3 regions of the Sphingobium tyrosinilyticum genome follow, and region 2 is predicted to be linked to each of the others. Evidence: riboswitches for the same ligand, from Rfam matches in the RefSeq annotation. Region 2 holds a riboswitch; each other region holds the start of a gene.
The links. A riboswitch is a leader RNA that binds a small molecule or an ion and turns the genes downstream of it on or off. The one in region 2 is predicted to bind cobalamin.

Region 1: another riboswitch for cobalamin. It lies ahead of ACFO3E_RS11405 (DUF1636 domain-containing protein); the one in region 2 lies ahead of ACFO3E_RS00230 (TonB-dependent receptor plug domain-containing protein).
Region 3: another riboswitch for cobalamin. It lies ahead of ACFO3E_RS11355 (cobalamin biosynthesis protein CobG); the one in region 2 lies ahead of ACFO3E_RS00230 (TonB-dependent receptor plug domain-containing protein).

What each region holds. Positions count from the first base shown of each region.
Region 1 is NZ_JBHSFZ010000025.1:55,539-65,218, reverse strand. Features, by position in the region: gene ACFO3E_RS11445 (NAD(P)(+) transhydrogenase (Re/Si-specific) subunit beta) at 1-1,019, opposite strand, end outside; gene ACFO3E_RS11440 (NAD(P) transhydrogenase subunit alpha part 2) at 1,023-1,313, opposite strand; gene cobU (bifunctional adenosylcobinamide kinase/adenosylcobinamide-phosphate guanylyltransferase) at 1,649-2,188, opposite strand; gene cbiB (adenosylcobinamide-phosphate synthase CbiB) at 2,185-3,087, opposite strand; gene cobD (threonine-phosphate decarboxylase CobD) at 3,101-4,078, opposite strand; gene ACFO3E_RS11420 (adenosylcobinamide-GDP ribazoletransferase) at 4,075-4,785, opposite strand; gene ACFO3E_RS11415 (histidine phosphatase family protein) at 4,782-5,345, opposite strand; gene cobT (nicotinate-nucleotide--dimethylbenzimidazole phosphoribosyltransferase) at 5,342-6,358, opposite strand; gene ACFO3E_RS11405 (DUF1636 domain-containing protein) at 6,355-6,762, opposite strand; cobalamin riboswitch at 6,931-7,122, opposite strand; gene ACFO3E_RS11400 (alpha-glucosidase) at 7,205-8,800, shown strand; gene fdhD (formate dehydrogenase accessory sulfurtransferase FdhD) at 8,787-9,590, opposite strand.
Region 2 is NZ_JBHSFZ010000001.1:29,083-38,762, forward strand. Features, by position in the region: gene gshB (glutathione synthase) at 1-421, opposite strand, end outside; gene ACFO3E_RS00200 (YraN family protein) at 565-918, opposite strand; gene rsmI (16S rRNA (cytidine(1402)-2'-O)-methyltransferase) at 915-1,757, opposite strand; gene ACFO3E_RS00210 (penicillin-binding protein activator) at 1,769-2,968, shown strand; gene ACFO3E_RS00215 (ABC transporter ATP-binding protein) at 3,064-3,843, opposite strand; gene ACFO3E_RS00220 (FecCD family ABC transporter permease) at 3,837-4,832, opposite strand; gene ACFO3E_RS00225 (ABC transporter substrate-binding protein) at 4,892-5,701, shown strand; gene ACFO3E_RS00230 (TonB-dependent receptor plug domain-containing protein) at 5,738-7,576, opposite strand; cobalamin riboswitch at 7,750-7,989, opposite strand; gene mobA (molybdenum cofactor guanylyltransferase) at 8,055-8,591, shown strand; gene cobA (uroporphyrinogen-III C-methyltransferase) at 8,674-9,456, opposite strand; gene ACFO3E_RS00245 (nitrate reductase) at 9,443-9,680, opposite strand, start outside.
Region 3 is NZ_JBHSFZ010000025.1:40,326-50,005, reverse strand. Features, by position in the region: gene cobN (cobaltochelatase subunit CobN) at 1-2,386, shown strand, start outside; gene cobO (cob(I)yrinic acid a,c-diamide adenosyltransferase) at 2,383-2,988, shown strand; gene bluB (5,6-dimethylbenzimidazole synthase) at 2,990-3,628, shown strand; gene ACFO3E_RS11360 (alpha/beta fold hydrolase) at 3,744-4,607, opposite strand; cobalamin riboswitch at 4,738-4,964, shown strand; gene ACFO3E_RS11355 (cobalamin biosynthesis protein CobG) at 5,174-6,223, shown strand; gene ACFO3E_RS11350 (precorrin-8X methylmutase) at 6,223-6,852, shown strand; gene cobI (precorrin-2 C(20)-methyltransferase) at 6,849-7,571, shown strand; gene cobJ (precorrin-3B C(17)-methyltransferase) at 7,568-8,317, shown strand; gene ACFO3E_RS11335 (cobalt-precorrin-6A reductase) at 8,293-9,042, opposite strand; gene ACFO3E_RS11330 (bifunctional cobalt-precorrin-7 (C(5))-methyltransferase/cobalt-precorrin-6B (C(15))-methyltransferase) at 9,041-9,680, shown strand, end outside.

The sequences.
Region 1 (9,680 bases), on a different contig from region 2:
GGATGGATGGCGAACTTGACGTCCACGCCCTTCTTGGTGAGCGCTTGGTATAGTTCGCTGACCTTGTGCTGCGCCTGGGCGACGGCCATGCCATAGCCGGGGATGATGACGACGGTGCTGGCATTTTCCAGCTGCATCGCGGCTTCCTCGGCCGAGGCGGAGCGGACGACGCGATCGTCCTTGCCGCCAGCAACACCCGCCACGACATTGCCAAAGCCGCCGAACATGACGTTGGCGAAGCTGCGGTTCATCGCCTTGCACATGATGACCGCGAGGATGAAGCCCGACGCACCGTCAAGCGCACCCGCGACGATCAGCAGCTTGTTGCCGAGCGCAAAGCCCATAGCGCTGGCCGCGAGACCCGCATAGCTGTTCAAAAGCGCGATGACGGTCGGCATGTCCGCGCCGCCGATCGGGATGACCAGCAGGATGCCGAAGAGCAGCGCCAGCGCGACGAAGGCCGGGAACAGCCAGGTCTGCGTCGGGTCGAGCGCAAGCATGATCGCGATCACGAGCGCGCCCAGGGCGACCGCGCCATTGACGATGCGCTGGCCGGGGAAGGACACAGGACGGCTGCCCATGATTTCCTGCAGCTTGGCGAAAGCGATGACCGATGCGGTGCAGGTCAGGAAACCCAGCGCCATTTCGAACATCAGCGCCCACAGCACGAAGCTGCCCGCATATTCGGCGTGAGCATGCTTGTAATATTCGGCAGCGCCGATGAGGCCGACGGCGAGCGCGCCGAAGGCGTGGGAGATCGCGGTCCGCTGCGGGATGGCCGTCATGGGCATGAGCAGCGCCATCGGGATACCCGCGGCCGCGCCTGCCACCATGGCGATGAGGATCAGATTATAATCGACGACCTCATGCTGGACGAGAGCGCCGATGATGGCGATGACCATGCCGATCTCGCCCGCGCGGACGCCGCGCCGGGCCGTTGAAGGATGGCTCATCCACATCAGCGAGAGGATGAACAGGGTCGATGCGGCAATCGCCGCGAAAGGAACGAAAGCGTCCATCGGTTACTTCCCCCGCGGCTTGAACATCTTGAGCATGCGGTCCGTGATCATGAAACCGCTGACCAGATTCACGGTCGCGCAGAACACCGCCACACAGCCCAACGTCTTGGCGAGCGGCGTCGCGCCTTCCTCACCCGTGATCGTAATCGCCCCCACGATGACCACCGCCGCGATCGCATTGGTCAGCGACATCAGCGGCGAGTGCAGCAGCGGCGACACCTTCTTGATCAGCTGAAAGCCGACAAAAGCCGCCAAAATGAAGACGAACAGATAATCTGCATTAAGAGCGTTCACTTGCTATATCCCCTGTCCAGGAACCGCCATCCGGTCGAGACACTGGTGGTCTTCCGATTTCCCCCGGTCCGGGACATATCGTCCCTGCCATGATCGCTGGCTCCCATAAAACCCCTCCACGCATTATTGGGCCGTCCCATATTGATCCGTTCGACCACAGACAAGCCGGTCGCACCCAAATATCACCCTGTCGATTCGCGCAATGAATTTATTCGGTGTATTCAGGCAAACAGGGAAGCCGGCCTCCTTCATTTGGAATAGGAAAAGGCCGCTTCGATGATCGTTCAGTCCCCTCCCATTGGCCCGCAAGGTAACTCTATACTATGATGCAGTTTTTAAAAGGTCTGTGCCGAACGCCCGTGCTGTTTTAGAATTATGGGTAAACCGGCCGCGACGAACAGCACCTTGTCACAAGCCGCCGCGACATGTTGGTTGAGCAGGCCCGCCTCGTCTCTGAACCGCCGGGCCAACCCATTTTCTGGGACTATGGACAAGCCAACTTCATTGCTGACGAGCGCGATCGGCGTGGCGCATTCCTTGATCGCGGTGATAAGCGCGCTGATCCAAGGGGCGATATCCTCCTCCGCCAACAGCAAATTGGAGAGCCAGAGGGTAAGGCAATCGACCAGGATCGCGCCGGACCCGTGGGCGCCGCGAATGGCGGCGGGCAAATCGATCGGGGCCTCCACGCTTTGCCAGCGGGGGCTGCGGTGGGCGCGGTGGTGGGCGATCCTCGCCGTCATTTCGGCGTCGAATGGCTCGGCTGTGGCGACATAGCTGAGCGTGCCGGGCATGGCTTCGCACTGCGCCTCAGCATGGCGGCTCTTTCCCGAGCGCGCACCACCCAGGACGAAAAGCCGTTGGAAAGCGGTCATAGGCGGGCTCCTTCGATCAAGGCGGTCACTAGCCAGAGCAAAGCGCAAGCGCGGATGTAGAGGTCGAGCGCGGCGCGCGCGGTGGCGGACGTCGCCTCCCTCCCTTCGCCGCCGATCCAGGGCTTATCGTGGGACACGCCGTCATAATGGATGGGGCCAGCGAGCCGGATGCGGAGCGCGCCTGCCATGGCGGCTTCCGGCCAACCCGCATTGGGAGACGCGTGGCGGGCATGGTCGCGGCCGAGGATGCGCCAGCCCCCGCCCCCGGCGATACAGAGGAGGGCAGCCGAAAGGCGTGCGGGAACGAGGTTGAGCAGATCGTCGAACCGCGCCGCCGCCCAGCCAAAAGCCGCGAAGGGCTCTTCCCGATGGCCGATCAGGCTGTCGGCGGTGTTTGCCGCCTTATAGGCCCAGATGCCGGGCAGGCCGCCGACGAACAGCCAGAAGAGCGGCGCGACAACGCCGTCGCAGAAGCTTTCGGCTAAGCTTTCAATGGCCGCGCGGGCAATGCCTGCTTCGTCGAGGGCTGCTGTGTCGCGGCCGACGATCAGGCTGACGGCTCTGCGAGCGGCGGGGAGGTTGCCTGCTTCGAGCGCTCTTATGACGGGGAAGACATGATCGAAGAGGCTGCGTTGCGCGAGCGCGGGCCATGCTGCGAGCGCGAGACCGGCCCAGGCCCAGCGGCCAAGCAGATGGTAAATCGCGGTTTCGACAAGCCATGCGCCGACGATAGCGGTGAAGAGGAGGAGCAATAGCGTAGCAACGCCGCCTAGACGCCGCCAGCGGCCTGGGCGGTTCCAGCGGCGTTCGCAGGCCCAGATGATGCGGGCAAACGCGCCGACCGGATGGCCGATGCGGGCGTGCAGCCGCTGGGGCCAGCCTAATGCGGCGTCCAGCATCAAGGCGGTGAGTTCAACCAAGGGCCGCGTCCAGCCGGGCCATGGCGGCGGCGTCTGCGGGCAGACCGAAGCGGAGCCAATTTGGATGATCCTCGAACGGACGCGTCAGGATCGCCTGGCGCGCGAGTGTGTCGAACAAGGCGGCGGCGTTCGGCGTCTCTATGAGGCGAAAGAGCGGGCAACCGCCCTGCGTTTCTAAGCCGTGGCGGGTGAGCAGTTGGTGGAGCTGGATCGCACGGCCGTGCAGAGTGGTGACGGTCTGGTCGATCCAGGCCCGGTCGCGATAGGCGGCGCGGCCGAAGTCGATCGCTGCGGCGGAGAGGGGCCAGTCGCCGAGCATCTGACGGCACGCCGCTATGATCGCGGGCGGCGCGATCAAGAAGCCGAGGCGCAGACCGGCAAGACCGAAGAACTTGCCGAAGGAGCGCAGGATGATCAGGCGCCTCTCCTGCGCCACTTCATTTGCGATGCTTGCTTCGGGGACGCAGTCGGCGAAGGCTTCATCGACTATCAGCCAGCCATCTCGCTTTTCCTGATGGGCGAGCAGCGCCTGCATATGCGCCCTGGGGAAAAGACGGCCGTCCGGATTATTGGGGTTGGCGAGCAGCAATGCCGTGCCGGGCGGCGCATCCTCCGGCGCGACGAGCGGCAAAGATTTAGGAAAGGCGGCGGCATGCGTGCGGTAAGAAGGGATGAGGTGGAAACCGGGACGGTCAAGCAGTGTGCCGAGCAGGCGGAGGCCGATCTCGCTGCCTGGAAGCGCGCAGACATGGGCTGGGTCCGTCCCGAAATGGCGGGCGGCGGCGGATTCCAGGTCGGCGAGCGCGGCAGGATCAGGAAGAGCGTGCCAATCGGGTGTGATATGGGTGAAGCCAGTCCAAGGCTGCGGATTGATGCCGGTGGAAAGATCGATCCAGCGCTTAACGCTCGCTCCATAATGGGCGCGGGCTTGCGCGAGGCGGCCGCCATGCCAGCGAAAGACGTCGGTCATCGGGCGAATACCAGAGCGGCGAGCAGCGCGCTTTCGACTACTTCTATCCCTGCGCCATGACCATCGCCCGAAATACCGCCGATACGGCTGCGCAGCCACCATGCCCAGAGCGGGATCAGCAGCGCGGCGGATCCCAGCGCAGGCAAGAGCGGGCATATCGCGAGCGCCAGCGCCGACCATGCAACGAGGTGGGCGGGTTTCACGCCTTCGCGGAAGCGGCTGGCCAATCCTTCATGCAACGGTGGGAGCCAAAGCGTCCAGGCCAGCGGGCCGATGCGCGCGATCACAGCGAGCGGGATCAGGCCCCATGCGGGGAGCTGTTCCGCCCACAGCCGCAGGAGGATCAACTTTGCCAGCAGTTGGAGGATGATGGCGACGACGCCGAAACTGCCGATATGGGGATCAGCGAGGACGGCGGAGAGCCTGGCCCGGTCGCCATGCACCGCGCCTGCGCCATCGGCGATGTCGCCGAGACCGTCGAGATGGAGCGCGCCTGTTGCTGCGACCCAGGCGAGCAGGGCGAACAAGGCGGCGACCCAAGAATCGACGCTCAGGCCGAGCGTCATTGCCGCTGCGGCTGCTGCGCCCACGGCGAACCCGGTTGCGGGGAACCAGCGGATGGCGGCGGCGAAATCCGTCTCGTCCGCCTTGACAGGAGGGAGCGGCAGGCTGGTCATCAGTTGCAGGGCGAGGATCAGCCGCCTCATGTGACCAATCCGCTAATCTGTGCGCTTTGCGTTTCGGGCCAGACGCGCAGGGACACCAGGGCGCCGTAAGGCAGATCGATCGCCCAGGACTGGCGGTAAGTGAAGCCGCAGAGCAGCGTCAGCGCGGCGCGCATCGTTCCAGCATGGCTCAGGACCAGCGTGGGTTGGTCGATGGTAGCGAGCGCGCTTTCGACGCGGAGACGCAGGTCGGACCAGCGCTCTCCTCCGGGTGGCGGGTTTTCGTCTGGTGCGTCCCAGAAGCGGCCCACGTCCGACGTGGGAAGCGTGGCCGGCTCGGCCCCTTCCCATGCGCCGAAATGCAATTCGCGCCAGCGGGCGCCGGCGTGATGAGGCACCGCGCGCTCTGCAGCGATGAGTGCCGCGGGGCTGCTGGCGCGGCCGAGGTCGGAGCTGAGGACTTGCGCGAAGTCGACGGCGCGGGCGCGTTCGAGGCAGGGCTGCATGGCGTCAAGATCAGGCGGCACATCGCTATGGCCCAGCAGCAGGCCCGGCGTTTGCGGCGCGCCATGGCGCATCAGGTGGAGGGCAAAGCTGTTCACAGCGCGCCTGCTACGGCGGCCTCTGCGAAGGTCGCCATGCCGGCATGAGCGGCGAGCGCCGAACGGACGATCTGTGCGGCGACGGCAGCGCCGCTCCCTTCGCCAAGACGCATGTCGAGCTGCAGCAGCGGTTTCAGCCTGAGTGCCTGAAGGAGCCGGGCATGGCCTGTTTCCGCCGAATTATGGGCGGCGAGGCAATGGGCGGTGATGGCCGGATTGTCGCGGGCGAGAGGGGCGATGGCGGCGCTGGATATGAAGCCGTCCAGCAGCATGGGCACGCTCAGGTGGCGGGCGGCGAGGATTGCTCCGGCCATGGCGGCGATCTCACGCCCGCCGAGGCGGCGGAGCGTCTCGAAGGCGCTGGTGCAATGGGGACCGTGGAGCGCGAGGGCCTTTGCCACGGCATCCGCTTTTCGCGCCAAGCCGTTATCATCGACGCCGGTGCCCCTGCCGATCCAGTCCGGGGAGAGGCCGCCGAAGGATTGAGCGCAAAGGGCTGCGGCGGGCGTGGTGTTGGCGATGCCCATTTCGCCAACGAACAGCAGATCGGTGCCTGCCGTCACGGCGGCCGCGCCAGCGTTGAGCGCGTCGAGACATTCCGCCTCGCTCATCGCCGGGGCTTCGCATATGTCGGCGGTCGGGCGGTCGAGGTCGAGCGGGACGATGGAAAGCTCGGCTCCGCAGGAGGCGGCGAGCGCGTTGATCGCTGCGCCTCCTGCCTGGAAATTCGCCACCATCTGCGTAGTTACTGCTGGGGGGAATGCGCTGATGCCACGGGCTGCAACGCCATGATTGCCCGCGAAGATGGCGGCGCGGATGCGGTCGGCGCGCGGACGCTCCCTGCCTTGCCAGCCCGCCATGAACAGCGCGATTTCCTCCAGGCGGCCTAGCGACCCGGCGGGCTTGGTGAGTTGCGCCTGGCGGGCGGCGGAGGCTTCGATGGCGCTCCCATCCGGCTCCGGCAGTCGGTCGAGCGCCCGGTCGAAGGCGGCTCTGTCCTCGAAGCGGATCATGTGCAGACAAAGCCTTCGGGAGGCGTGCGGACGATGAAGTGGCCCTTCACCCCCTGCGGCCAGTCGGCATAGCGCACGACGCCTTCCTCACTGGCGGCGTGGCGGAGCGTGTAGTCGAGGATGGCGCGGGCAGCATCCGCATCGGGCGTGAAGTCGCCCAGCACATAGCCGACCTTGCCCTGTCCACGCACATGCACGGTGCAATGGCGCTGGCAGGCGAAGAGGCAGGGCATGTCCTGCACGGCGACGGCAGCGTAGGCGGACTCCTGCGCCTGAAGATCGCGCATCGCTTCCACCAGCAGAGCGCCGCCGCGGCGGCCTTCCGCATCCTCCCGCTGGTCGGCGGACAGGCGGCAGGTGGAGCAGACGACCACCGACGCTCGATCTTGTACGGGGCGCAGCATCAGACGCGCCCTTTCATAATCATATGCACATGAAAGACCGTCATCAGGGTCCTCCCGCTTCTTGAACCGCGAACAGCCTTGTCCAGGCACGCAAGCAAGCGGACCGGAAAGGCGATGGCTGTCGCTGCGCGAGGGAGACCCCGTTCGCCCGGCACACCCTGTCCGGTCGAAGAACGACTGCGGCAGGCAGGTCTCCTGGCTCACGGGTCAGTGCTTTCCGGCCGCCTTCTCGGGAACAGTTGATCCCCAATGGCGCTGTGGCCGGTCCGCTCACCGCTTACAGTTGCAGGGGCAGCGCGGGTATCGCACCCGACTTCCCTTTTGATCCCCTAACGGGGAACCTGTCGCGGGGCTGCTGATAAAGCGGCGATGGCCTGCTCGCAAGCGGTAGATGGCGGCGGGGACATGTGTATGCTGCGGGTGCAGCAAGGGAGCGTCACCCATGAGCGACTCCGGCCAGCCCTGGTGGAAGGGCGCCGTCATCTACCAAATCTATCCGCGCAGCTTTCAGGATTCCGATGGCGACGGGATCGGGGATCTGCCCGGCATCACGCGGCGGCTGGAGCATATCGCCCGGTTGGGGGCCGACGCGATCTGGATTTCGCCTTTCTTCACGTCGCCGATGCGCGACTTTGGCTATGACATCGCGGATTATTGCGGGGTCGATCCGATATTCGGCACGATCGAGGATTTCGACGCGCTGGTGTCGCGGGCGCATGAACTGGGCCTCAAGGTCACGATCGATCAGGTCTATGCCCATACATCGGACCTGCATGACTGGTTTCGCGAAAGCCGGGAGAATAAGGGCAATCCCCGGCATGACTGGTATGTCTGGGCCGATCCAAAGCCCGACGGCACGCCGCCGTGCAACTGGCAGTCGGTGTTCGGTGGCCCGGCCTGGACCTGGGACGCGCGCCGAGGGCAATATTATATGCACCAGTTTCTTAGCAGCCAGCCGCAACTGAATGTCCATAATCCCAAGGTGCAGGATGCGCTGCTGGACGCCATGCGTTTTTGGCTGGAGCGGGGCGTGGACGGCTTCCGGCTCGACGCGCTCAATCATGCGATGCACGACCCTATGCTGCGCGACAATCCGCCTGCACCGGACGATGGCAAGCCGCGCACCCGGCCGTTCGACTATCAGATTCGCCGCTACAGCCAATCGCATCCCGATATGTTGGGCTTTGTCGAGCGCATCCGGGCGCTCACCGACCGTTATGGGGCGATTTTCACCATGGCCGAAGTCGGCGGCAACCGCGCCGAGGAAGAGATGAAAGCTTATACGGCCGGAGAAAAGCGGCTGAACAGCGCCTATGGATTTGATTTCCTTTATGCTGCGGCGCTGACCCCAGCGCTGGTCGCCGAAACCGTCGCGCGCTGGCCTGATAAGCCGGGCATGGGATGGCCGAGTTGGGCGTTCGAAAATCATGATGCGCCACGCGCCCTGTCGCGTTGGTGCGCGATGGAGGACCGGTCGGCGTTCGCGCGGCAGAAGATGGCGCTTCTGGTCGCGCTGCGCGGCAATGCGATCCTCTATCAGGGGGAGGAACTGGGGATCACGCAGGTCGATATCCCCTTCGAGCGGCTGCAGGACCCGGAGGCTATCGCCAATTGGCCGTTGACCCTTTCACGCGACGGGGCGCGCACGCCGTTGCCGTGGGAAGCGAGCGCAAGCGAAGCGGGGTTCAGCACGGCGACACCCTGGTTGCCGCTGGGGGAAGAGAATCTGGCGCGTGCCGTGGATGCGCAAGAGGAAGATCCGGACTCGCTGCTGAACTTCACCCGCGTGATGCTGGCGCTGCGCAAGGAAAATGGAGCGTTGCGCCATGGCGGCATGGAATTGCTGCTCGCGGATGAGAACAGGCTTGTGTTTCGCCGGGATGCGGATGGGAACGCGCTGCTATGCGTGTTCAACCTGTCGGCGGAGGCGGCAGTCTGGCCAAATGAGTTTGCGCCGAAGGGCGAGATCGTAGCGGCGGTGAATGGCGCGGCGATCGGGACCTTGCCCGCTTACGGGGCGCTGATCATTCGAGAGTGACGGTCGCCAGCATCGCGTCGGACCGCGCCAGCACCACCAGCGGCAGGCCCGCGCTTTGCGCGCGATCGGCGGCAAGGCGGGTCGGGGCCGAAATGGTGACGAGCAACGGGCAGTTGGCCAGCACTGCCTTTTCCACCAGTTCATAGGAGCAGCGCGAGGACAGCAGCGCAAAGCCGCCGTCCCAGGAGAGGTCCTGCCGCCGCATCGCCCCGATCAGCTTGTCAAAGGCGTTGTGGCGGCCGACATCTTCAAAGGCCGCGCGGATCACGCCATCGGCATCGACCAGCGCCGCGCCGTGGGTGGCGCCGGTGCGCGCGTTGAGCGGTTGATGTTCGTGCAACTGCTCCAGCGCCCGGAAAATCGCATCGCGGCTTGCTTTCGAGCGGCAGGTGACAAACGGAAGCGGGCGGATCGCCTGCTCCAGATTTTCAACGCCGCATAAGCCACAGGAGGAATCCGACACGCGATGGCGGACCCGGCCGAGCAGACCCTCGACACGATCGGGCGGGAGGGTGGCGCGGGCGATGACGCCATCCGCAGTGGTGTGGATATCGACGGCCAACGGGGCGTCTTCGGCGCTCACCAGACGTTCGGCGAGGGCAAATCCTTGCACCAGTTCGGCTATGTCGGCGGGGGTGGCCATCAGAACGGCATAGCCGACGCCGTTAAACTCTATGGCTACCGGCGCTTCCTCGGCAAGCTCGCGCGCGACCGTGGCGGCGGCGCCATCGCGGCTGAACTGAGTGAAGGAGAATGAAGGTTCGCCCGTCAGGGATGAGGCGGCGGACATGGCGGGCTTTCCCTCGATCATGGAGATGATCTAAGGTGACGGAGCGAAGGGCGCAATGCTCCGCCCGTGTTCACCCATCCCGTTCGTGTC
Region 2 (9,680 bases):
GCATGAAGCGCGCATAGTCTAGAACGAACAGCTTTTCGGGCGCGTTGCGGACTGAGCCGGGGTCATTCACCACCAGCGTTTCGGCCTGCACTCGTTCGAGCAGATGGGTGGCGGTAATATAGCTGAGGTCGAAGGGCGGGTCCTGGCGCATCAGCACGACATCGACGTCGCGACCAAGGTCGAGCAGTTCGGTTTCCCCGAAGGCGAAATGGTCGCCCTCCACCTTCTGCACCTTCACCGGCCGCGCCTTCGCCAGCACGCGGCCGTCGCGATAGGTAAGGTCGGGCGCGAGATAATGGTAGAGCCGATGCCCCCTCGCCTGCCCCGCCAGCATGATGTGGAAGGTCGAATCGCCCTTGATGTTGATCCCTTCCATCGGGTCCATCTGCACGGCCACGGTCAGAGGGTTGAGTTGGGTCATCCGATACGCTTCCTTCCAAATCCGTTCGTGCTGAGTAGGACCGAGCCTGTCGAAGTCCAGTATCGAAGCACTGCCATGCACTCACCCGTCGATACGACCCTTCGACAAGCTCAGGGTCCGCTCAGGGCGAACGGAGGTTTGAGTTACCCCCCATGCCAGACATTCGCCAGATGGCGCGGCGGGCGGCCCGGTGCAAGGAGGATCACGTCGATCCGCATGTCGTCACCGGGCTTGGCAAGGTCATAGAAGAGCATTTCGGCCGCCGCGGCGACGCGCGAAAGGCGGCGTTCGTCGATGGCGAGGTCGAGATCGGTGCCGGTCGCGCGGGCCTTGACCTCCACGAAGGCGAGCATGGAGCCGCGCCGGGCGACGAGGTCCACTTCGCCCGCAGGCGTGCGCAGGCGGCGGCCGACGATCTGCCAGCCCTTGAGCCGCAGCCACCAGCCCGCAAGGCGCTCCGCTTGGCGTCCGCGCTTTTCCGCCTGCTGACGCTTCACCCCTTGAGCTCCATGGCGCGGGTGTAAAGGGCGCGGCGGTCGAGGCCGAGCTTCTTCGCAACTTCGCCGGCGGCCTTGGAGACGGGCAGGCGCTCCATGGCTTCGATTAGGGCAGCGTCGGCGTCTTCGGCGCTGGCCTGGGGCGCTTCGCCGGGCGGGCCGACTATGACGACGATCTCACCTTTGGGGGGTGCGTCGGCATAGCGGGCGGAGAGTTCCGACAGGGTTCCGGTCTGCGTTTCCTCGAACGCCTTGCTGATCTCTCGCGATACGGCGGCTTCGCGATCGCCCAACCCTTCAGCCATGGCGGCAAGGCTTTCGGAAAGGCGCGGGCCGCTTTCGTAGAAGATGAGCGTTGCGCGCAGGGCGGCGACTTCGGCGAAGGTGTCGGCGCGCGCCTTCTGCTTGGCAGGCGGGAAGCCCATGAAGAGGAAGCGGTCGGTGGGAAGACCTGAAAGCGTGAGCGCGGCGATGGCGGCGCTGGGGCCGGGAAGCGTTATGATCCTGCGCCCGGCGGCGCGGGCGTCACGGACCAGCTTGTAGCCCGGATCTGATATGAGCGGCGTTCCGGCGTCGGAGAGAAGCGCGACCGATTCGCTCGCCATCCGCTCGATCAGGCGCAGGCGGACCCCTTCCGCGCTATGGTCGTGATAGGGGACCATCGGTCGATCCGAGCCCGCGTGGCGCAACAGACGTGCGCTGACCCGTGTATCTTCCACGGCAACCACATCGGCAAGGCGCAGGACTTCCGCCGCGCGAGGGCTAAGGTCTCCAAGGTTGCCGATCGGCCCCGCAACGATGTAAAGCCCGGGTTCCAGCCCAGAAGATTGAGTTTCCATAAGGACGCCAGATGACAGAGACGGATGCCCTCCGGCAAGCGGACATGTTCGCGGCCCTGAAACGCGGTGCACGCATTTTGTTCGCGGCGACCGCGTTGCTGGCCGCAGCCTGTCAAACGGTCGTGCCGCGCGGCCCCAGACCGGCACCCGGCGAACCTGTGCCCAGCAGCCCCGACGTAACCCAAGGGCTGCCCACCGACTCGATGCGGCATCGCGTCGCGCTGCTGGTGCCGCTAAGCGGGCCCAATGCAGGCGTCGGCCAATCGATCGCAAATGCGACGACGCTGGCGCTGCTGGACACCAGGGCGGACCGGGTGCGCATCACCACCTATGACACAGGGCTCGGCGCGGCGGCTGCGGTCAACAAGGCGCTGGCCGAGGGCAATCGTTTGATCCTGGGTCCACTTCTGGCGGAGGATGCGCGGATCATCGGCCCTATCGCATCGCGCGCGAATGTGCCGGTGATCAGCTTTTCCAATGATGTGAGCGTCGCCGGGAACGGCGTTTATATCATGGGCTACAATCCCAACCAGTCGATCGAGCGGGTCGTGGAGTTCGCGCGGGGAAAGGGTCTGTCGAAATTCGGCGCCCTGGTGCCCAAGGGCGTCTATGGCGAGCGGTCCGGCACGGCGCTGCTGCGCGCGGTGGAGCAGACGGGCGGCACGGTGGTGTCGATGCAGACCTTCGACAGGTCGGCGGCGTCGATAACGGCGGCGGTGAAGAAGCTGCAGGCATCGTCCAGCTATGACGCGCTACTGATCGCGGATAGCGGCCGCGTAGCGTTGCAGATCGCGCCGATCGTGCGGAAAAATGGCGGTGCGGGTGCGCGGCTGTTGGGAACAGAACTATGGAATACCGACAATAGCCTCGCGGCGAGCCCGGTGCTGCGCGGCGCGTGGTTCGCCAGCGTGTCGGACGGGCTCTATGGCCAACTCGCGGGCAAATATCGCGCGCGCTACGGCAGCTCGCCTTTCCGACTGTCGGCGCTTGGCTATGACGCGGTGCTGCTGACAGTGCGAATCGCACGCGATTGGAAGCCTGGCACGACGTTCCCGGCGGCGAGGCTGCGCGATCCGGGCGGCTTCTCGGGGATCGACGGCGCGTTCCGGTTCGGGCGCAGTGGCGTGGCCGAACGGGCGCTGGAGGTGTCGGAGGTTGGCGCTGGGACCTATACGGTCGTGGCGGCGGCGCCCAAGGCATTTAGCGAGTAGGAACTCTTTCTCCGCTCGGACGGAGCCTGTCGAGGCCCCCCTTTCTTTTGGGAAAAGTGGCGCACTTCGACAGGCTCAGGACGAACGAGATAGTGCTAGTCCTTGATCCGTCCCGTCGGCAGGATCAGGGGCCAGTCGCGATCCGGTTCGATGCAAGCGGAAATGCCATAAACCTCGGCGAGGCTTTGCTCGGTCAACACCTCCAGCGGCGCGCCATCGGCCACGAGCTTGCCCTTGTCCATCAGCAGCAGGCGGTCGCAATACCGTGCGGCCATCCCGAGATCATGGAGCACCGTGACGACCAGGGATCCCGCGCTTGCTTCAGCCTTCAACAGGTCCATGACATCGATCTGATGCCCCGGATCGAGCGCGGCGAGCGGTTCATCGGCGATCAGGCCGGGCGCACCGACCGCGAGCGCGCGGGCAAGGAGGACGCGAGCGCGTTCGCCGCCTGACAATTCGGTGGCCACACGGCCTTTCAAATGAAGGACGTCGGCGCGGGCGAGAGCGGCATCGACCAACGCTTCGTCGTGGGGAGACAGGCGGGAGAGCGGCCCGAGATGAGGCATGCGGCCTAGCGCGACCAGCCTTTCCACCAGCAACGGCCAGTGCAGCGTCTGTCCCTGCGGCAGATAGGCAATGCGGCGGGCGATCTCCTGGCGCGAGAGGCGCGCCGCGGGGCTGCCATCAATCTCGATTTCGCCGCCGACGAGCTTCGTCAGGCCGAGCAGGGCGCGAATCAGCGTCGATTTGCCCGCGCCATTGGGACCGATGATGCCGACCAGCTGGCCGGGCTCCAGCGCAAGGGTGACGCCATCGACTGCCGGATGGCGGCCGAGGCGGACGGAAATATCCTGCGCACGGATCGTCACCATAGCCGCCGTTCCCGCATCAGATGGACAAGGAAGACCGGGACGCCCAGCAGCGCGGTGAGGACCCCGAGCTTGAGTTCGCTGCTGGTCGGGATCAGGCGCACGCCGATGTCGGCCAGCGTCAGCAGCGCCGCCCCGCCCAGCAGCGACGGAAGCAGGACGGCGGAGGGCGAGCGGTCGGTTAGCGGGCGGACGAGATGCGGGACGATGAGGCCGACAAAGCCGATCGCGCCCGACACGGCGACCGCGCCGCCGACGCCGATCGCAACGCCCAGCATGATGCGCAGGCGCGCCTTGCCTAGGTCCGCGCCAAGGGCCTGCGCCCCCTCCTCCCCCAGTGTCAGCGCGTCAAGGGTGCGACCATCGGCGATGAGCAGCGCCGCGCCGATGAGGACACAGGGAAGCGCAATCCAGACATGGGCGTAGCTGCGATTTTCCAGGCTGCCCATCAGCCAGCTCATGATCTCCATCGCCGCGAAAGGATTGGGCGAGAGATTGAGCGACAGGCTGATCCCCGCCCCCGTCAATGTCGCGACGGCGATGCCCGCGAGGATGAGCGTCAGGGGGCTTTCCGAAGGACCCGCGAGCAGGAACAGTGCGGTGATCGCAATGAGGCTGGTGGTGATGGCGAGCAGCGGGAGAATGGCGGGATGCAGTTGCGCGAGGCCGAAATAGAGGGCACAGACGGCCCCCAAGGCTGCGGCGTTGGATGCGCCCAGCACCGATGGCTCCGCGAGCGGGTTGCGCAGATAGCCCTGGAGCGATGCGCCAGCGAGCCCGAGCATGGCGCCAACGATCAGGCCGAGCAGCATGCGGGGCAGGCGCAGGTCGATGAGGATAGCGCGGGCGATCTCGTCGCCCCCTCCACCAAGGACGGCCAGGATGCGCGGGAGCGACAGCGGGACAGCGCCCAGCGTGAGCGAGCCGAGCGCGGCCACAAGCGTGAGCGCGATGAGCGCGGGCATCAGCAGCGGATGACGCCGGGCGGTCATGGCTTGCGTCCTTGCAGGTGCTTGGTAGAGCTTCGCGACACCGTGGGGGACGCGACAGGATGCGAGGCAGGACTATCATCGCGGCGCTCTGTGTGCTGGGGCTGACGGGTGCGGCCGCCCCTGCTCCCAAGCGGATCGTGTCGCTCAACACCTGCGCGGATCAATATGTGCTGGCGCTTGCCGATCCCCGGCAGATCGTCGCCCTCAGCCCCTATGGCCATGATCCGGAACTGTCGGCAGCGGTGGCGAAGGCGCGCCGGTTTCGCACGCTCCGCCGCCCCGCCGAGGAGGTGCTGGCGATGCGGCCCGATCTTTTGATCGGCCTTCCCGATGGTGCGGGAAGCGTGGTCGGCGCCCCGCCGGGCCAGTGGCGAACGCTGGGGCTGGCCAGTGCGGACAGTCTGGTCACGATCCGGGCCCAAATTCGTGAGGTCGCCGCGGCGGTCGGACATCGCGAGCGCGGGGAGGCGCTGATCCGGCGCATGGATCGCGATCTTGCCCCGCTGCCTCAGGCTGGACGCGGCGGGGTCGCAGCCTATTATCAGCGGCGCGGCTATATGACCGGGACGGGTACGCTGGTCGATGAACTGATCCGGCGCGCGGGGCTCGTCAATCTGGCGGGGAAGCTGGGCAAAGCCTCGCTTGCCCAGGTACCGCTGGAGGAGATGATCGCGGCAAGGCCCGATTGGCTGATCGTCGAGAGCGGCAGCGAGAATGTCGTCGATCAGGGAACGGAGATGCTGCACCATCCGGCGCTGCGTTCCATCCCCCGCATCCGCGTTCCGCAGGCGTGGACGGTGTGCGGCGGCCCCGCCTATGTGGAGGCCGCGCGCAGTATCGTGGCGCAGGTCACCGTTGCGCAGAATTGAGGGGCTGAGGCTCACGCCAGCCCCTCTCGCCAGGCTTTAGAAGCGGACACGCACGCCGCCAAAGGCCGAGCGGCCATAGGTGTTGTAACCATAGACCGTCGAGTATTCTTCATCGGCGAGATTGTCGATGCGGCCGTAAATCTCGAGATGTTCGTTGATCGGGAAGGATGTACGGACGCCCAGCAGAGCATAGCCGTCAAGTCGCTGCGTATTGGCAGCGTCGTTGAAGCTGTCGCCCACCATGGTCAGCGTAGCGCCCATCGACAGGCCGAAGGACCAGACATAGTCGGCCGAGACGCTCACCGCATTCTTGGCACGGCGGGGCAACAGCTTGCCTTCGTTGATGCCGCCTTCCGACCGGTCGATCGCGTCGATATAGCTGTAGGCAGCCGTGACGGTGAGCGCATCGACGGGCTTCAGCGTGACGGCGGCCTCAACACCCTTGGCCCGGGTCCGGGTCAGGTTGATATATTGACCGAAGGGCAGGATGAAGCCGTCGAAATAGAGCTGGTCGCGTGTGTCGCGGCGGAAGGCGGTGACGGAGATCATCGCGCGGCCGCCCACGACGCTATGATCGAAACCGATGTCGTAGCTCTTCGACTTTTCGGGCCGAAGGGCGGGATTGCCGTTGAAGCCATCATAAAGTTGATAGAGCGATGGCGCCTTGAAGCCTTCGCCATAGCTGGCGCGGATGTTGGTGCGGCCAGCATTGGGCGTGTAATTGGCGTTGGCGCCGAGCGTGGTCGCACCGCCGAACTGGCTGTGATCGTCGTGGCGCACGCCGCCGGTGAGCGAGAGGCCGGTGAAGGGCTTCACGACGGCGAGGGCATAGACGCTGTCGATATTCGCCTTGGCGCCGCCGCTGCCGAAGCCGTAGAAATCATAATCCGGCCGCTCATGCTCATAGCCGAAGACCAGCTTGGCCTGATCAATGGGCTGATAGACGCCCTCATATTCGAAGCGAAGGTTGGTGCCCGAATAGCCATAATCCCCGAAGGGCGAGAAATAGTCGCGATCGTTACGAAGCCAGGTGACGGCGCCCCGCTGGGTCAGCTTGCCGTCGAACAGGGCGAGGTTGATGCCCGCATAGCCGACATATTGGTTCAGCTTGCTGCTGTCCGTCGACTCCATCGGCGCGCCGAAGAAGATGTCGGTGTCGAGATCGGCGTGGATATAATAGCCGCGCAAATCGAGGCTGAGATTGTTGGTGAAGGCGAGCTTCAGCTTGGCGTGGGTGGCGATATTCTCATAGCCGTCCTTTTCCGTGCCGCCCTGGGCGGCGGAAATGCCGTCAGTGCGAAAATAAGCGACGCCCACGCCGCCCGACGCGATGCCGCTGCTGCCGGACACATCGGCTTTGGCGTTCAGCGTGTCGGCATAGCCATAGTCGATCGAGGCGCTGCCGCCGAAGCCTTCGGCAGGCTCGCCGGTCATGATGTTGACGACACCGCCAATCGCCTGGCTGCCATAGACGACCGAGTTGGAGCCGCGCAGTATCTCGACTCGGCGGATGTTGCCGGTCAGGAGATTGCCGAAGTCATAGAGATCGCCGATGCCGCTGGGGTCGTTGACCTTGACGCCGTCGAGCAGCACCAGCGTTTGCGTCGTTTCCGCGCCGCGGATCGAGATACCCGTAACCCCGCCCACCACATCAGCACGGTTGAACCGTACGCCCGGCGTCGTGATCAGCAGGTCGGCGATGCTGACCGACTGGCGCGTTTCGATGGTCTGTGCGTCGATTACGGTGACGGCCTGGCCGACTTCATCGCGAGGCTGCTCGATGCCGAGCGCGGTGACGATGATCTCGTCATTATCCCCTGCGAGCGCGGGGGTGGCGGCGAGAAGCGCCAGCAGTGAAATTCCGGTCTTGAACATGTTCGTCTTCCCTGAGCGTCAGGCGACTCTTGGGCGAGGGTCTCCGCGCAAACGGCCGGACACGCGGTAAGGACAGACGCCAGCGCCCCGCCCCGCGCACCGATGCGGCCCCCGCCGCTTCGCGTCGCTCAGACGGAAAACACCGTGCCCGGACCTATCCCTGGATCCTGGACAAGAGCGACCATGCGCTGGCAGGTCTCCTGGCTCGCGGGTCAAGGCAGCGATGCACGGCCTTCCCGGGCCGTCTGGCCCAGTGGCTGGCCCCCATCGCCTCCCCTTTGAAGACGGCGGGTTCCACAGTGCATCGCGCTCGCCGCTTACAGTTGCAGGGACAGCCGCGGAATTGGATAGCCACGCTATCCGCACCGCATTCCCTTTCAAGCCCAATGGGCACCGGCGCGATCTTCTTATGTCAGCGGTTGCCCGCTCACGCGCCGCGCCATAGGGGAAAGCAGAGGTTCTGCCAAGGAGTGGATCGATGCGATTGCTGGGCGCGGTGCTAGCCGGTGGGCGATCCAGCCGGTTCGGGAGCGACAAGGCGCTGGCCGTGATGCCGGACGGGCGCATCCTGCTGGAGCATGCGATGGCGGCGATTGCGCCGCATGTGGAGGCGGTGGTGGTTTGCGGCCGGGCGATGGAGGGGGTGACGGGCCTACCCGATCGGCCTGCCCCAGACATGGGGCCGCTGGGCGGGCTGAACGCGGCGCTGCATCATGCGGCAGGCCAGGGCTTTGACGGGGTGCTAACGATCGGGTGCGACATGCCGGTCTATCCGGCCGCGCTGGCGGAGGCGCTGACCGCAGATGGCGCGGCGGTGCTGAAGGGGCAGCAACTTGCCGGGTTCTGGCCCGCTTCGCTGGCGGGAGAGCTGGACGCGCACCTGGCCGAAGAGAATAACCGCTCCATCTATGGCTGGCTGGAGCGGATCGGCGCGCAGATCGTGGACCGGGCGGATATCGTGCTGCCCAATATCAACCGGCCGGAAGATCTTGATGGTTTGCGCTATCAGGACTGAGCCTGTCGATGCCCCTTACCTTCCTTCCAACTAAGGCAGGGGCATCGACAAGCTCAAGGCGAAGGTGCGGAGGGCTGAGCCTTCAAGCCTGAAGAGCGACGCTTGCGGCGACCTCACCAGGCATGGCCGTGCCCGCCACCGCTTCGCCAATCAGAAGCAGGGTCGGATCTTCATCGCTGATCGTGGCGACCAGGAAGGCAAGCGCGGACAGCTTGCCGCGGATCAGCCGTTCGCTGGGGAGCGAGACATTGACCGCCACCATCACGGGCGTTTCCGGATCACGCCCAGCGGCGATCAGCTGGCGGCTGATCTCTCCGGCAGCGGCGCGACCCATATAGATGCCGAGCGTGCCGCCGGGTCGGGCCAGCGTTTCCCAGTCGAGCTTGAGCGGTTCGCCGGCCTTCAGATGCGCCGTCACCAGGGTCAGGCCCCGCGCCACGCCGCGTAGGGTGAGCGAGGCATGGCCACTCGCCGCCGCCGCGCTGGCCGTGGTGATGCCGGGGCAGATGCGGAAGGAAATGCCGTCTGCGGCCAGATGCTCCATTTCTTCCGCCGAACGACCGAAGACGGAAGGATCACCGCCCTTGAGGCGCACGACGCGCTTCCCGGCCTTGGCAGCGGCGAGGAGCAGGTCGTTGATGCTTTCCTGCGCCTTGCTGTGTCGGCCCGAACGCTTGCCGACACTCACCCGTTCGACCCCCTCGGGGATGAGGTCGAGTACGCCGGGCCCCACCAGCGCGTCATAGAAGACGATCTCCGCTGCCGCGATCAGCTTTTCGGCCTTCCGGGTGAGCAGGTCCGGGTCGCCCGGACCTGCGCCCACCAGCCAGACCTGTCCGGGGGCGATAAGCTCATTCTGCTGCATGGAGTGTCTCCTGCGGAATTTGGGTCAGGATGTTGGCGAGCGCGGGGCGGCATGATCCACAATTGGTGCCCGCGCCGATCGCCTTGCCGATGGCGGGCACATCGACGAGATTCTGCTCGCGTATGGCGGCCATGATCTGATTGAGGCCGATGTCGAAACAGACGCAGATGGTCGGCCCCTTGTCCGGCTGGTTGCCCGGCCCCCGCGCGGCTAGGACGGAGGCG
Region 3 (9,680 bases), on a different contig from region 2:
ATCGAAACCCTCGCCCTCTCTTTCGCTGACCGACTATGAGGCCGCCTTCCGTTCCCTTCCCGAAGCGGCCCGCGAGGCGATCACGACGCGCTGGGGGGGTGCTGAAGCCGATACGTTCTTCCGAGAGAACGCCTTCCACTTACCCGTGCATCGTTTCGGCAATGTGGCGATCGCGGTTCAGCCCGCGCGCGGCTATAATATCGACCCCAAGAGCAGCTACCACGACCCCGCGCTGCCGCCGCCGCATGGCTATCTCGCCTTCCACATCTGGCTGAACCGCGAATTTGGCGCCCATGCGGTCGTCCATGTCGGCAAGCACGGCAATCTGGAATGGCTGCCCGGCAAGGCCATTGCGCTGTCGGAAAGCTGCTTCCCTGAAATCTGCGCCGGGCCGGTGCCGCAAATCTACCCCTTCATCGTCAATGATCCGGGCGAAGGCACGCAGGCAAAGCGCCGCATCGGGGCCTGCATCATCGACCATCTGACGCCGCCGCTGACCCGCGCGGAGACCTATGGGCCACTCAAGGAACTGGAGGCGCTAGTCGATGAATATTATCTCGCCGCCGGGATGGACCCGCGCCGGTTGGAGACGCTGCGCAAGGACATATTGGCCCTTGCCGCCAGTCAGGGGCTCGACAAGGATGCCGGGGCGCAAGGTAGCGGAGATGATGCCTTAGCTGCGATCGACAACTATCTGTGTGAATTGAAGGAAATGCAGATCAGGGATGGTCTGCATGTCTTTACCCGGTCGCCGGAGGGATCGCTGCGCCGGGACCTGCTGCTGGCGCTGGCCCGTTGCCCCAGGGGGATGGAACATGACGGCCATCAGTCGCTGTTACGGGCGCTGGCGGATGATTTTGGGCTAGGGTTCGATCCGCTCGACTGTAGCATGGGTGCGCCGTGGACGGGGCCAAGACCGGAGTTGCTCGGGGCGCTTTCAGCGGAACTGTGGCGAACCACTGGCGACATGGTAGAGCGGCTCGAACTCCATGCCATCGATCTGCTGGATCGTGGAGCGCCCGCGCCTGGACCCAAAAGCGCGGCTGTCCTGGGCACCATAACGCACGACCTTGCGCCCCGCGTCGATGCCTGCGGAGAGGCGGAGAAGGCGGCTTTGCTCAAGGCCCTTGATGGGCGCTTCGTTCCGCCCGGCCCGTCCGGTGCGCCGACACGCGGCCGCCCCGAAGTGCTGCCCACCGGGCGCAATTTCTATTCGGTCGATACCCGGGCGATCCCAACCGTCGCCGCCTGGAATCTGGGCCAGCGATCGGCTGAGCTGATCGTGCAGGATTATCTGCAGCGCGAGGGCGACTATCCCCGCGCGATCGCGCTGTCCGCCTGGGGCACGGCCAACATGCGCACCGGCGGCGACGACATTGCGCAGGCATTGGCGCTGATGGGCGTGCGGCCGCGCTGGGATTGGGCGTCGGGCCGTGTCACCGGCTTTGAGGTCATGAAGATCGCCGAGTTGAACCGGCCGCGCGTCGATGTAACCTTGCGGGTGTCGGGCTTCTTCCGCGACGCCTATCCCGAGCAGATTGACCTGATCGACAGCGCGGCGCGCGCCGTGATGGCGCTGGACGAACCGGACGAGGATAATCCCGCCGCCGCCCGGCACCGAGCGGAAAGCGCTGCCCTTGCGGCTCAGGGCCTGCCGGAGAAGGAGGCTGCCCGCCGTGCCGGGGCCCGCGTCTTCGGATCAAAGCCGGGCGCTTATGGCGCGGGGCTGCAGGCGATGATCGACGAACGGCTGTGGCACGATCGGGCTGATCTTGCGAACATCTATCTGGATTGGGGCAGCTATGCCTATGGCGGCGGCGTCGAGGGCGATGCGGAGCGCAACCTGTTTGCGCAGCGTCTGACCCAGGCCGACGCGCTGATCCAGAACCAGGACAATCGCGAGCATGACCTGCTCGACAGCGACGATTATTATCAGTTCGAGGGGGGCATCGCCGCCGCCGTCGAGCACCTGTCCGGCAAGAAGCCGCTCAGCTATCATAATGACCATAGCCGCCCCGAACGGCCGGTCGTCCGCACGCTGGAGGATGAGATCGGCCGCATCGTCCGCGCGCGCGTCACCAATCCCAAATGGATCGCGGGAATGATGCGCCACGGATACAAGGGCGCGTTCGAGATTGCGGCCTCGGTCGATTATCTCTTCGCCTTTGCCGCCACGACCCATGCGGTCAAGGACCATCATTTCGACGCCGTGCACGCCGCTTTCATCGAGGATGAGGCCGTCCGCGCCTTCATGGCAGAGGTCAATCCCGCCGCCCTGCGCGAAACCGCCGCGCGCCTGTCCGAAGCACTCGACCGGGGGCTGTGGAAGCCCAGGTCCAACAGCGCCGCCATGCTCCTCTCCAGCCTCAAGGAAGACCGCTCATGATCGAACGTACGCCCGAACAACATGCAGAGAAGATGAAGAAGAAGCAGGCCGCGCATGAAAAGATCATGGCGACCAAAACGCAGGAAAAGGGCCTGCTGATCGTCCATACCGGCAAGGGTAAGGGCAAGACGACAGCTGCGCTCGGCATGGTCGTGCGCGCCATTGGTCATGGCAAGAAGGTGGGCGTCGTCCAGTTCGTAAAGGGCGCGATGACGACCGGAGAAAAAGTCGTGTTCGATGCGTTTCCGGACAATGTCACGTTCAAGCCCATGGGCGAAGGCTTCACCTGGAACACGCAGGACAAGACCCGCGACATCGCGCTCGCCCGCGAAGCATGGGATGAGGTAAAGCGGATGATCGCCGATCCCGCCTATGATATGGTCTTGGCCGATGAGCTTAATATCGTCCTGCGTTACGACTATCTGCCGGTGGAGGAAGTTGTCGAAACCGTGAGCGGAAGGGGCGAGATGAAGCATGTCCTGATCACCGGACGCAACGCGCCCGAAGCGCTGATCGAGGCGGCCGATCTTGTAACCGAGATGACGATGGTCAAGCATCCCTTCCGCAGCGGTGTGAAGGCCCAAGCGGGAATAGAATTTTGACATGAGCGCGCCCGCCATCACCCCGATCGACAGCGCACAATTCGAGGCGCTGGTGCGGGCACGGCGGGACATCCGCCATTTCCGCACCGATCCGATCGACGAGAGCGATGTCGAATGGCTGCTGAGCATGGCGCATCGCGCGCCCTCGGTTGGGCTGTCACAGCCTTGGCGCTTTGTGCGGATCGAGACGGACGGACTTCGGGAGCAACTGGCCTGCCATGTCGATGCGCAGGTGCGGGCGGCGGGAAAGGAATATGAGGGCGAACAGGATAAGCTTTATCGCAGCCTGAAACTGCATGGCCTGCGTGAAGCCCCGGTGCTGTTCGCCGTCTATTGCGACGATGGAACGGAGACGGGCCATCATCTGGGGGCCGCGACCATGCCGGAAGCGCGCCGTTATAGCTGCGTCATGGCGGTGCACACGCTGTGGCTGGCGGCGCGGACGCGGAGCATCGGCATGGGATGGGTTTCCATCTTGGAACCCCAAGGCGTGGACGCGATGCTGGATATTCCCGCCAGTTGGGAATGTCTTGGGCTGCTATGCCTTGGGAAGCCGGAGATTGAGGAGGATGCGCCGGAACTGGAGCGGCGCGGCTGGGAACAGCGCATGGATTGGCATTCGGTGGTGGTGCGGCGTTAGGATCACGCGCACCCAGCCCGTTCGCCCTGAGCCTGTCGAAGGGCGTTTCCTGAAGAAAGTGGAAGGCTTCGACAAGCTCAGCCTGAACGGGTGATTCCAGGAGGACTGAGCGCGCCTACGCCCGCCCATCCAACAAGAACCCGAGCGCCAGCTCTTCAAACCGCTGCTTGCACTCGATCATCGCCCAATGGCCGCATTTGGGGAACACATGCAGTTCCGCATTGGGGATCACCCGCATCGGCAGGAACGCGCCGTCCAGCGGGCTGACTTTGTCATCGCGGCCCCAGGTGATCAGGGTCGGCGCCTGGATCTTGCCGAGATAGTCGATCCGCTGCGACACGCCCGGCCCGCTCATGGACTGTGCGATGAAGCCGAGCGCGGAGCGCGTGTACATCTTACGGCTGCTTTCCATCGTCACCGGTTCGAGCGCGGCCTTGTAGCGCATGTCGATAAGCTCGTCGGTGATGATGGACTTGTCGTACACCATCGACTCCAGCCAGGCGATGATGTTCTCGCGCGTTGGATCCTCGATGAAATCGACGAGCCGGGTCAGACCTTCATTGGGGAAGGTGGAGGTGATGTTGAACCCGATCCCGCCGATCGTAATGTAGCGCAGCACCCTTTGCGGATGCGACGCGGCGAGATGGCCGCCGACGATGCCGCCATAGCTGTTGCCGAGGATATGGGCGCGATCGATACCGAGGCCGTCCATCAGCGCAACCACCGCATCGCGCGCCACCGCAACCGGATCGCCATCTACGGGATCGCTTTTGCCGTAGCCCGGTGCATCGAGAATGATCGTACGGAAATGCTGCGAGAAGAGCGGCAGATTGCCCTGGAAATTCGCCCAGCCCGTGACGCCCGGACCTGAGCCATGAAGCAATAGCAGTGCCGGCCCCGATCCAGCCTCATGATAATGCAACCGTCCATTGGCGGTTTCCAGGAAACGGCTGGTCGCTTCGAAGCTGAGATCGCTCATCAATTCTCTCTCCATATCGTTATGGGCCAAGGGAGTAGCGTCAGGCCATGACAGGCGCAAGCAAGCCGCCGCTGCCCACTTTCCTTTCGCGCGCATCCCCTTTATGAAGCGCAGCGGACCGGGCCTTGCCCGGTTCATCGATCGCGCCGGTGTCCCGCAAGGGACTTAAATGGGAACGCGGTGCGGGAGGGTTGCCTCCCTAATCCGCGGCTGTCCCTGCAACTGTGAGCGGCGAGCAAGGCATGGATCGGCCGGACCCTGAAGATGGGACGGTCAGCCACTGGAGCGATCCGGGAAGGCCCCATGCCGACGCTATGACCCGCAAGCCAGGAGACCTGCCGGAGCAAAGGTCGCTCTTGCCATGACCCAGGGGATGGTCACGGCTCGGTTCTCCGTTTGAGCGACGAATAGAGTGCGGCTGCGGCCGTGCGGCGTGCGGCTTTCCCCGTGCGCCTGCGCGTGCCGTCCGCTGGTCGTGGCGCGAGCGTGGAAGGATGGGAGCAATGCAGAAGCAGGCGCAGCACGTCGCCGCCGTGCGCGGCTGGTGCCCGACCGCATGGCAGCCGATGATGGCGGGCGACGGGCTGCTGGTGCGCGTTCGCCCGGCGCTTGGTCGGATGAGCCGAGCGCAGGCCGAAGGTCTGTATGAAGCAGCTTTGCGTCATGGCAATGGCCATATCGACCTCACCAATCGGGCCGCGCTTCAGGTTCGGGGCGTGCGCGAGGTGGTGCATCGCGCGTTGATAGAAAGGCTTGTCGCCTTGGACTTGGCGCAGGCTGATCCAGCGCGGGAAATGCGCGCGCCGCTGATCCTCAATCCGGATTGGGCAGAGGGCGACATCAGCGCATCGATCGCCAATGAATTGATCGCGCGCATGGATGAACTGCCCGAGCTGCCCGCCAAGATCGGCTTTGCGATCGACGCGGGGCCTGCGCCTGTGCTGACCGATGCCCCGGCGGATTTCCGGATCGAGCGGGGAACGAGCGGCGGGCTGATCCTGCGCGCCGATGGACGGGAAAGAGGCGCGTCCGTCACTGCGGAAGATGCGGTGGACGCGCTGATCAGCCTTGCTCACTGGTTTGTTGCCAGCGGCGGCGTGCAGGCCGGGCGCATGGCGCGGCATTTGGCGCCGCTTCCCGCGGGTGAGGCGCCCGCGTCGCCTCGTTCGCGCGCCTCTGCGCTTGCTCAAGCGCCGGGGCCTTTTTACGCCGCGCCCTTTGGACGGGTCGAGGCAACCGCACTACTCTCGATCATGGAGGACGGCGTACAGGCCGTGCGCCTGACGCCCTGGCGCGGCTTGCTGCTGGAGGGCGGCAATGCTGCGCCGGACGACCCTGACGACCCACGCCTTTCTGCCGATGCCTGTCCCGGTGCGCCCGCCTGCCCCCAGGCGAGTGTCGCCACGCGCGACCTTGCGATTCGGCTCGCCCCGCATGTTCCAGGGCTCCATGTCTCCGGATGCGCCAAGGGATGCGCGCGTCCGTCGCGGGCGGCGGTCATGCTGACCGGCCGCTCGGGACGCTTCGACCTTGCCCATAACGCCCGTGCGGGCGCGCCGCCGCTTCGCGCGGGCCTCTCGCCTGACCAGATCCTTACCCTCTTCGGAGTCCAATGATGCCGCATGTCTATGAAAGGGATGGGGCGGAAATTTATCGCCAGTCCTTCCGCACCATCCGCGCGGAGGCGGAGCTTGGCCGCTTCTCGCCCGAAGAAGAGCGGGTCGCCGTGCGCATGATACATGCCGCCGGGATGGTGGACCTCGTCCGCCATATCCGCTTCTCCCCAAGCTTCGCGGTCACAGCCTTCGCGGCGTTGGAAGCAGGCGCGCCGATCCTGTGCGACGCACGCATGGTATCGGAGGGGATCACGCGCGCCCGCCTGCCCGTTGATAATCCGATCCTCTGCACCCTGGGCGATCCGCAAGTGCCCGATCTCGCCCGCGCCATGAACAATACGCGCTCTGCAGCGGCGCTAGAGCTGTGGCGGCCGCATATGGAGGGCGCGATCGTCGCGATCGGGAATGCGCCGACTGCTCTCTTCCACTTGCTGAACATGCTGGAGGACCCCGCCTGCCCTCGCCCCGCCGCAATCATCGGTTGCCCGGTCGGCTTCGTCGGAGCAGCGGAATCCAAGGAGGCGCTGTGGGAGGCGCAGCCCGTCCCCTGCTGCATCGTTGAGGGGCGGCTGGGCGGCAGCGCCATGACCGTGGCCGCCATCAACGCGCTGGCGAGTGCGGCCGAATGAGCGGGGTCATTCATGGCGTCGGCCTTGGCCCCGGCGCGCAGGACCTGATGAGCGTGCGCGCCGACCGGCTGATCCGCAACGCCCGCCACATCGCCTATTTCCGCAAGCCGGGACGCCACGGCCATGCCCGGCGCATCGTCGAGGGGCTGCTAAGGCCCGATGCCATCGAATATGCGATGGAATATCCAGTGACGACCGAAATACCGGTCAGCGACCCGCGCTATAATCAGGCGTTGTCCGCCTTTTATGCCGACTGCACCGCGCATCTCCACAGGCTGGCAGCGGATGGCGAGGATGTGGTGGTGCTGTGCGAGGGCGACCCCTTTTTCTACGGCAGCTTCATGCATCTGCACAGCCGCCTGTCGCCGCTTGCGCCGGTGCGGATCGTGCCAGGCATCACCGGCATGTCGGGGGCCTGGACCGCCAGCGGCACACCGATCAGCTGGGGGGATGATGTGCTGACGGTCCTCATGGCGACGCTGCCTGAAGAGGAACTCGCCCGGCGCATCCACGACACCAATGCGCTGGTGGTCATGAAGATCGGCCGCAACTTGGCCAAGCTGCGCCGCGCGGTCGAGGCGGCGGGGAAGCAGGACTGCGCCTGGCTAGTCGAATATGCGACCATGGCCGACCAGAAGATCACGCCGCTTCCCGAAGCACAGGCGGTGACCGGCTATTTCTCCATCCTGCTGGTTCACGGCCAGGGACGGCGGCCATGAGCGGATGGGTGGCGGTGGCGGGGCTCGGACCCGGCGCGGACGAACTTGTCACGCCCGAAGTGATGCAAGCTTTGGCCGAAGCGACGGATCTTATCGGCTATTTCCCCTATGTCGCGCGAGTCGCCGACCGGCCCGGTCTTGTCCGCCATGGTTCCGACAATCGGGTGGAACTGGAGCGCGCCGCCCATGCGCTGGAACTGGCCGCGGCGGGGAAGCAGGTCGTGGTGGCGTCATCGGGCGATCCGGGCGTTTTTGCGATGGCCTCTGCCCTATTCGAGGCGCTGGAGGCGGGTCCCGCAGAGTGGCGCTTGCTGGACATACGCATCCTGCCCGGCATCACCGCCATGCTCGCCGCCGCCGCGCGCGCGGGCTCGCCGCTGGGCCATGATTTCTGCGCCATCAACCTGTCGGACAATCTGAAGCCCTGGGCGCTGATCGAACGGCGCCTGCGCCTCGCAGCGCAAGCCGATTTCGCCATGGCCTTCTACAATCCCCGGTCGAAGGCGCGGCCCGAGGGGTTTGCCCGCGCGCTCGACATCCTGAGACAGGAGTGCGGACCTGACCGGCTGATCCTGTTTGCGCGCGCCGTTTCCACGCCTGAGGAAGAGTTGCGCGTTGTCCGTCTGGGTGACGCCGGGGCCGAGATGGCGGATATGCGCACGATGGTCATATTGGGGTCGAGCCACAGCCGGCTGATCGAACGGCCCGGCTCCCCTATCCTCTACACCCCGCGTTGGACCGAATGATCGATCCACGCGAGCACTTCGCCGATGCCGTGTACCACCTGCGTTTGGGGCAGGGGCGGCCGGTGGATCATGATGACCGGCAGGCCGAGCGCCCGCGCCGCGTCCAGCTTCGCCCGCGCGCCTTCTCCACCCGCATTCTTGGCGACGATCAGGTCGATCCGCTGCGCGCGCATCAGCGCGAGATCTCCCTCCAGCGTGAAGGGGCCGCGATCCACCACCAGATGATGGCGAGGCAGCGCTGGCGGCACGTGCGGGGCATCGACGAAACGAAGCAGATAATGATGCTGCGGCTGGGCGGCGAAGGCCGCCACATGCATCCGGCCGAGCGCCAGCATGACGCGCCGTGGCTCTTCCGCCAGCGCATCCACGGCGCTGGCGATGTCGGGAACATGAGTCCAGCGGTCGCCCTTTCCCGCTTTCCAGGCAGGGCGGGTCAGCATGATGTGCGCGATGCCCGCCTGTTGCGCCGCCTCCGCTGCATGGGCGCTCATGGTAGCGGCAAAGGGGTGGGTCGCGTCGATGAGATGCGTGACTGCCTCCCGCTCCAGATAGGCGGCGAGACCCGCGACGCCGCCAAAGCCGCCGACGCGCATAGGGACCGGCTGCGGGCGGGGATTGCCGGTGCGTCCGGCATAGCTCAGCACCGCGCGATCGCCGCGATCCGCCAGCGCCTTTGCGACCGCGCTGGCCTCCGTCGTGCCGCCCAGGATGAGGATGTTGCGCATGGCGGCTGAGAGTCCCTGGCTGACGATCATCGGCATTGGCGAGGATGGAGCGGCGGGCCTGTCCAGCGCCGCCCACGCCGCGCTGGAGCAGGCGCGCATCGTCACCGGCGCGCCGCGCCAGCTGGCGCTTCTGCCTCCCCTTAAGGCGGAACTTTTGACGTGGCCAGTACCCTTTGACGATGGTGTTGCGCCGCTGCTCGCCCGGCGGGGAGAGCCGGTGGTGCTGCTGGCGTCGGGTGACCCTTTCTGGTTCGGAGCGGGAGCCAGCATCGCCCGGCATCTCGATCCCAGTGAGTGGATCGGCCTTCCCGCGCCGTCCAGCTTTTCGATCGCCGCCGCGCGGCTGGGCTGGTCGTTGCAGGATGTCGTCTGCCATGGCCTTCATGCCGCACCGCTGGCCCGGCTGCGGCGCGATCTTGTGCCCGGCGGCCGAGCGATCCTGCTGCTGCGCGACGGGGCGGCGGTGGGCGAGCTTGCGACCTATCTCGTTGAGGCGGGTTTCGGCGCGTCCACCCTCTATGTCATGGAATCGCTTGGCGGGCCGCGTGAACGCATCCGCGCCGTGCGAGCGGATGCCTATGCGTGGGATAATGTTGCCCATCCGGTGGCGGCGGGGATTGCGATGGCGGGTGACGGCG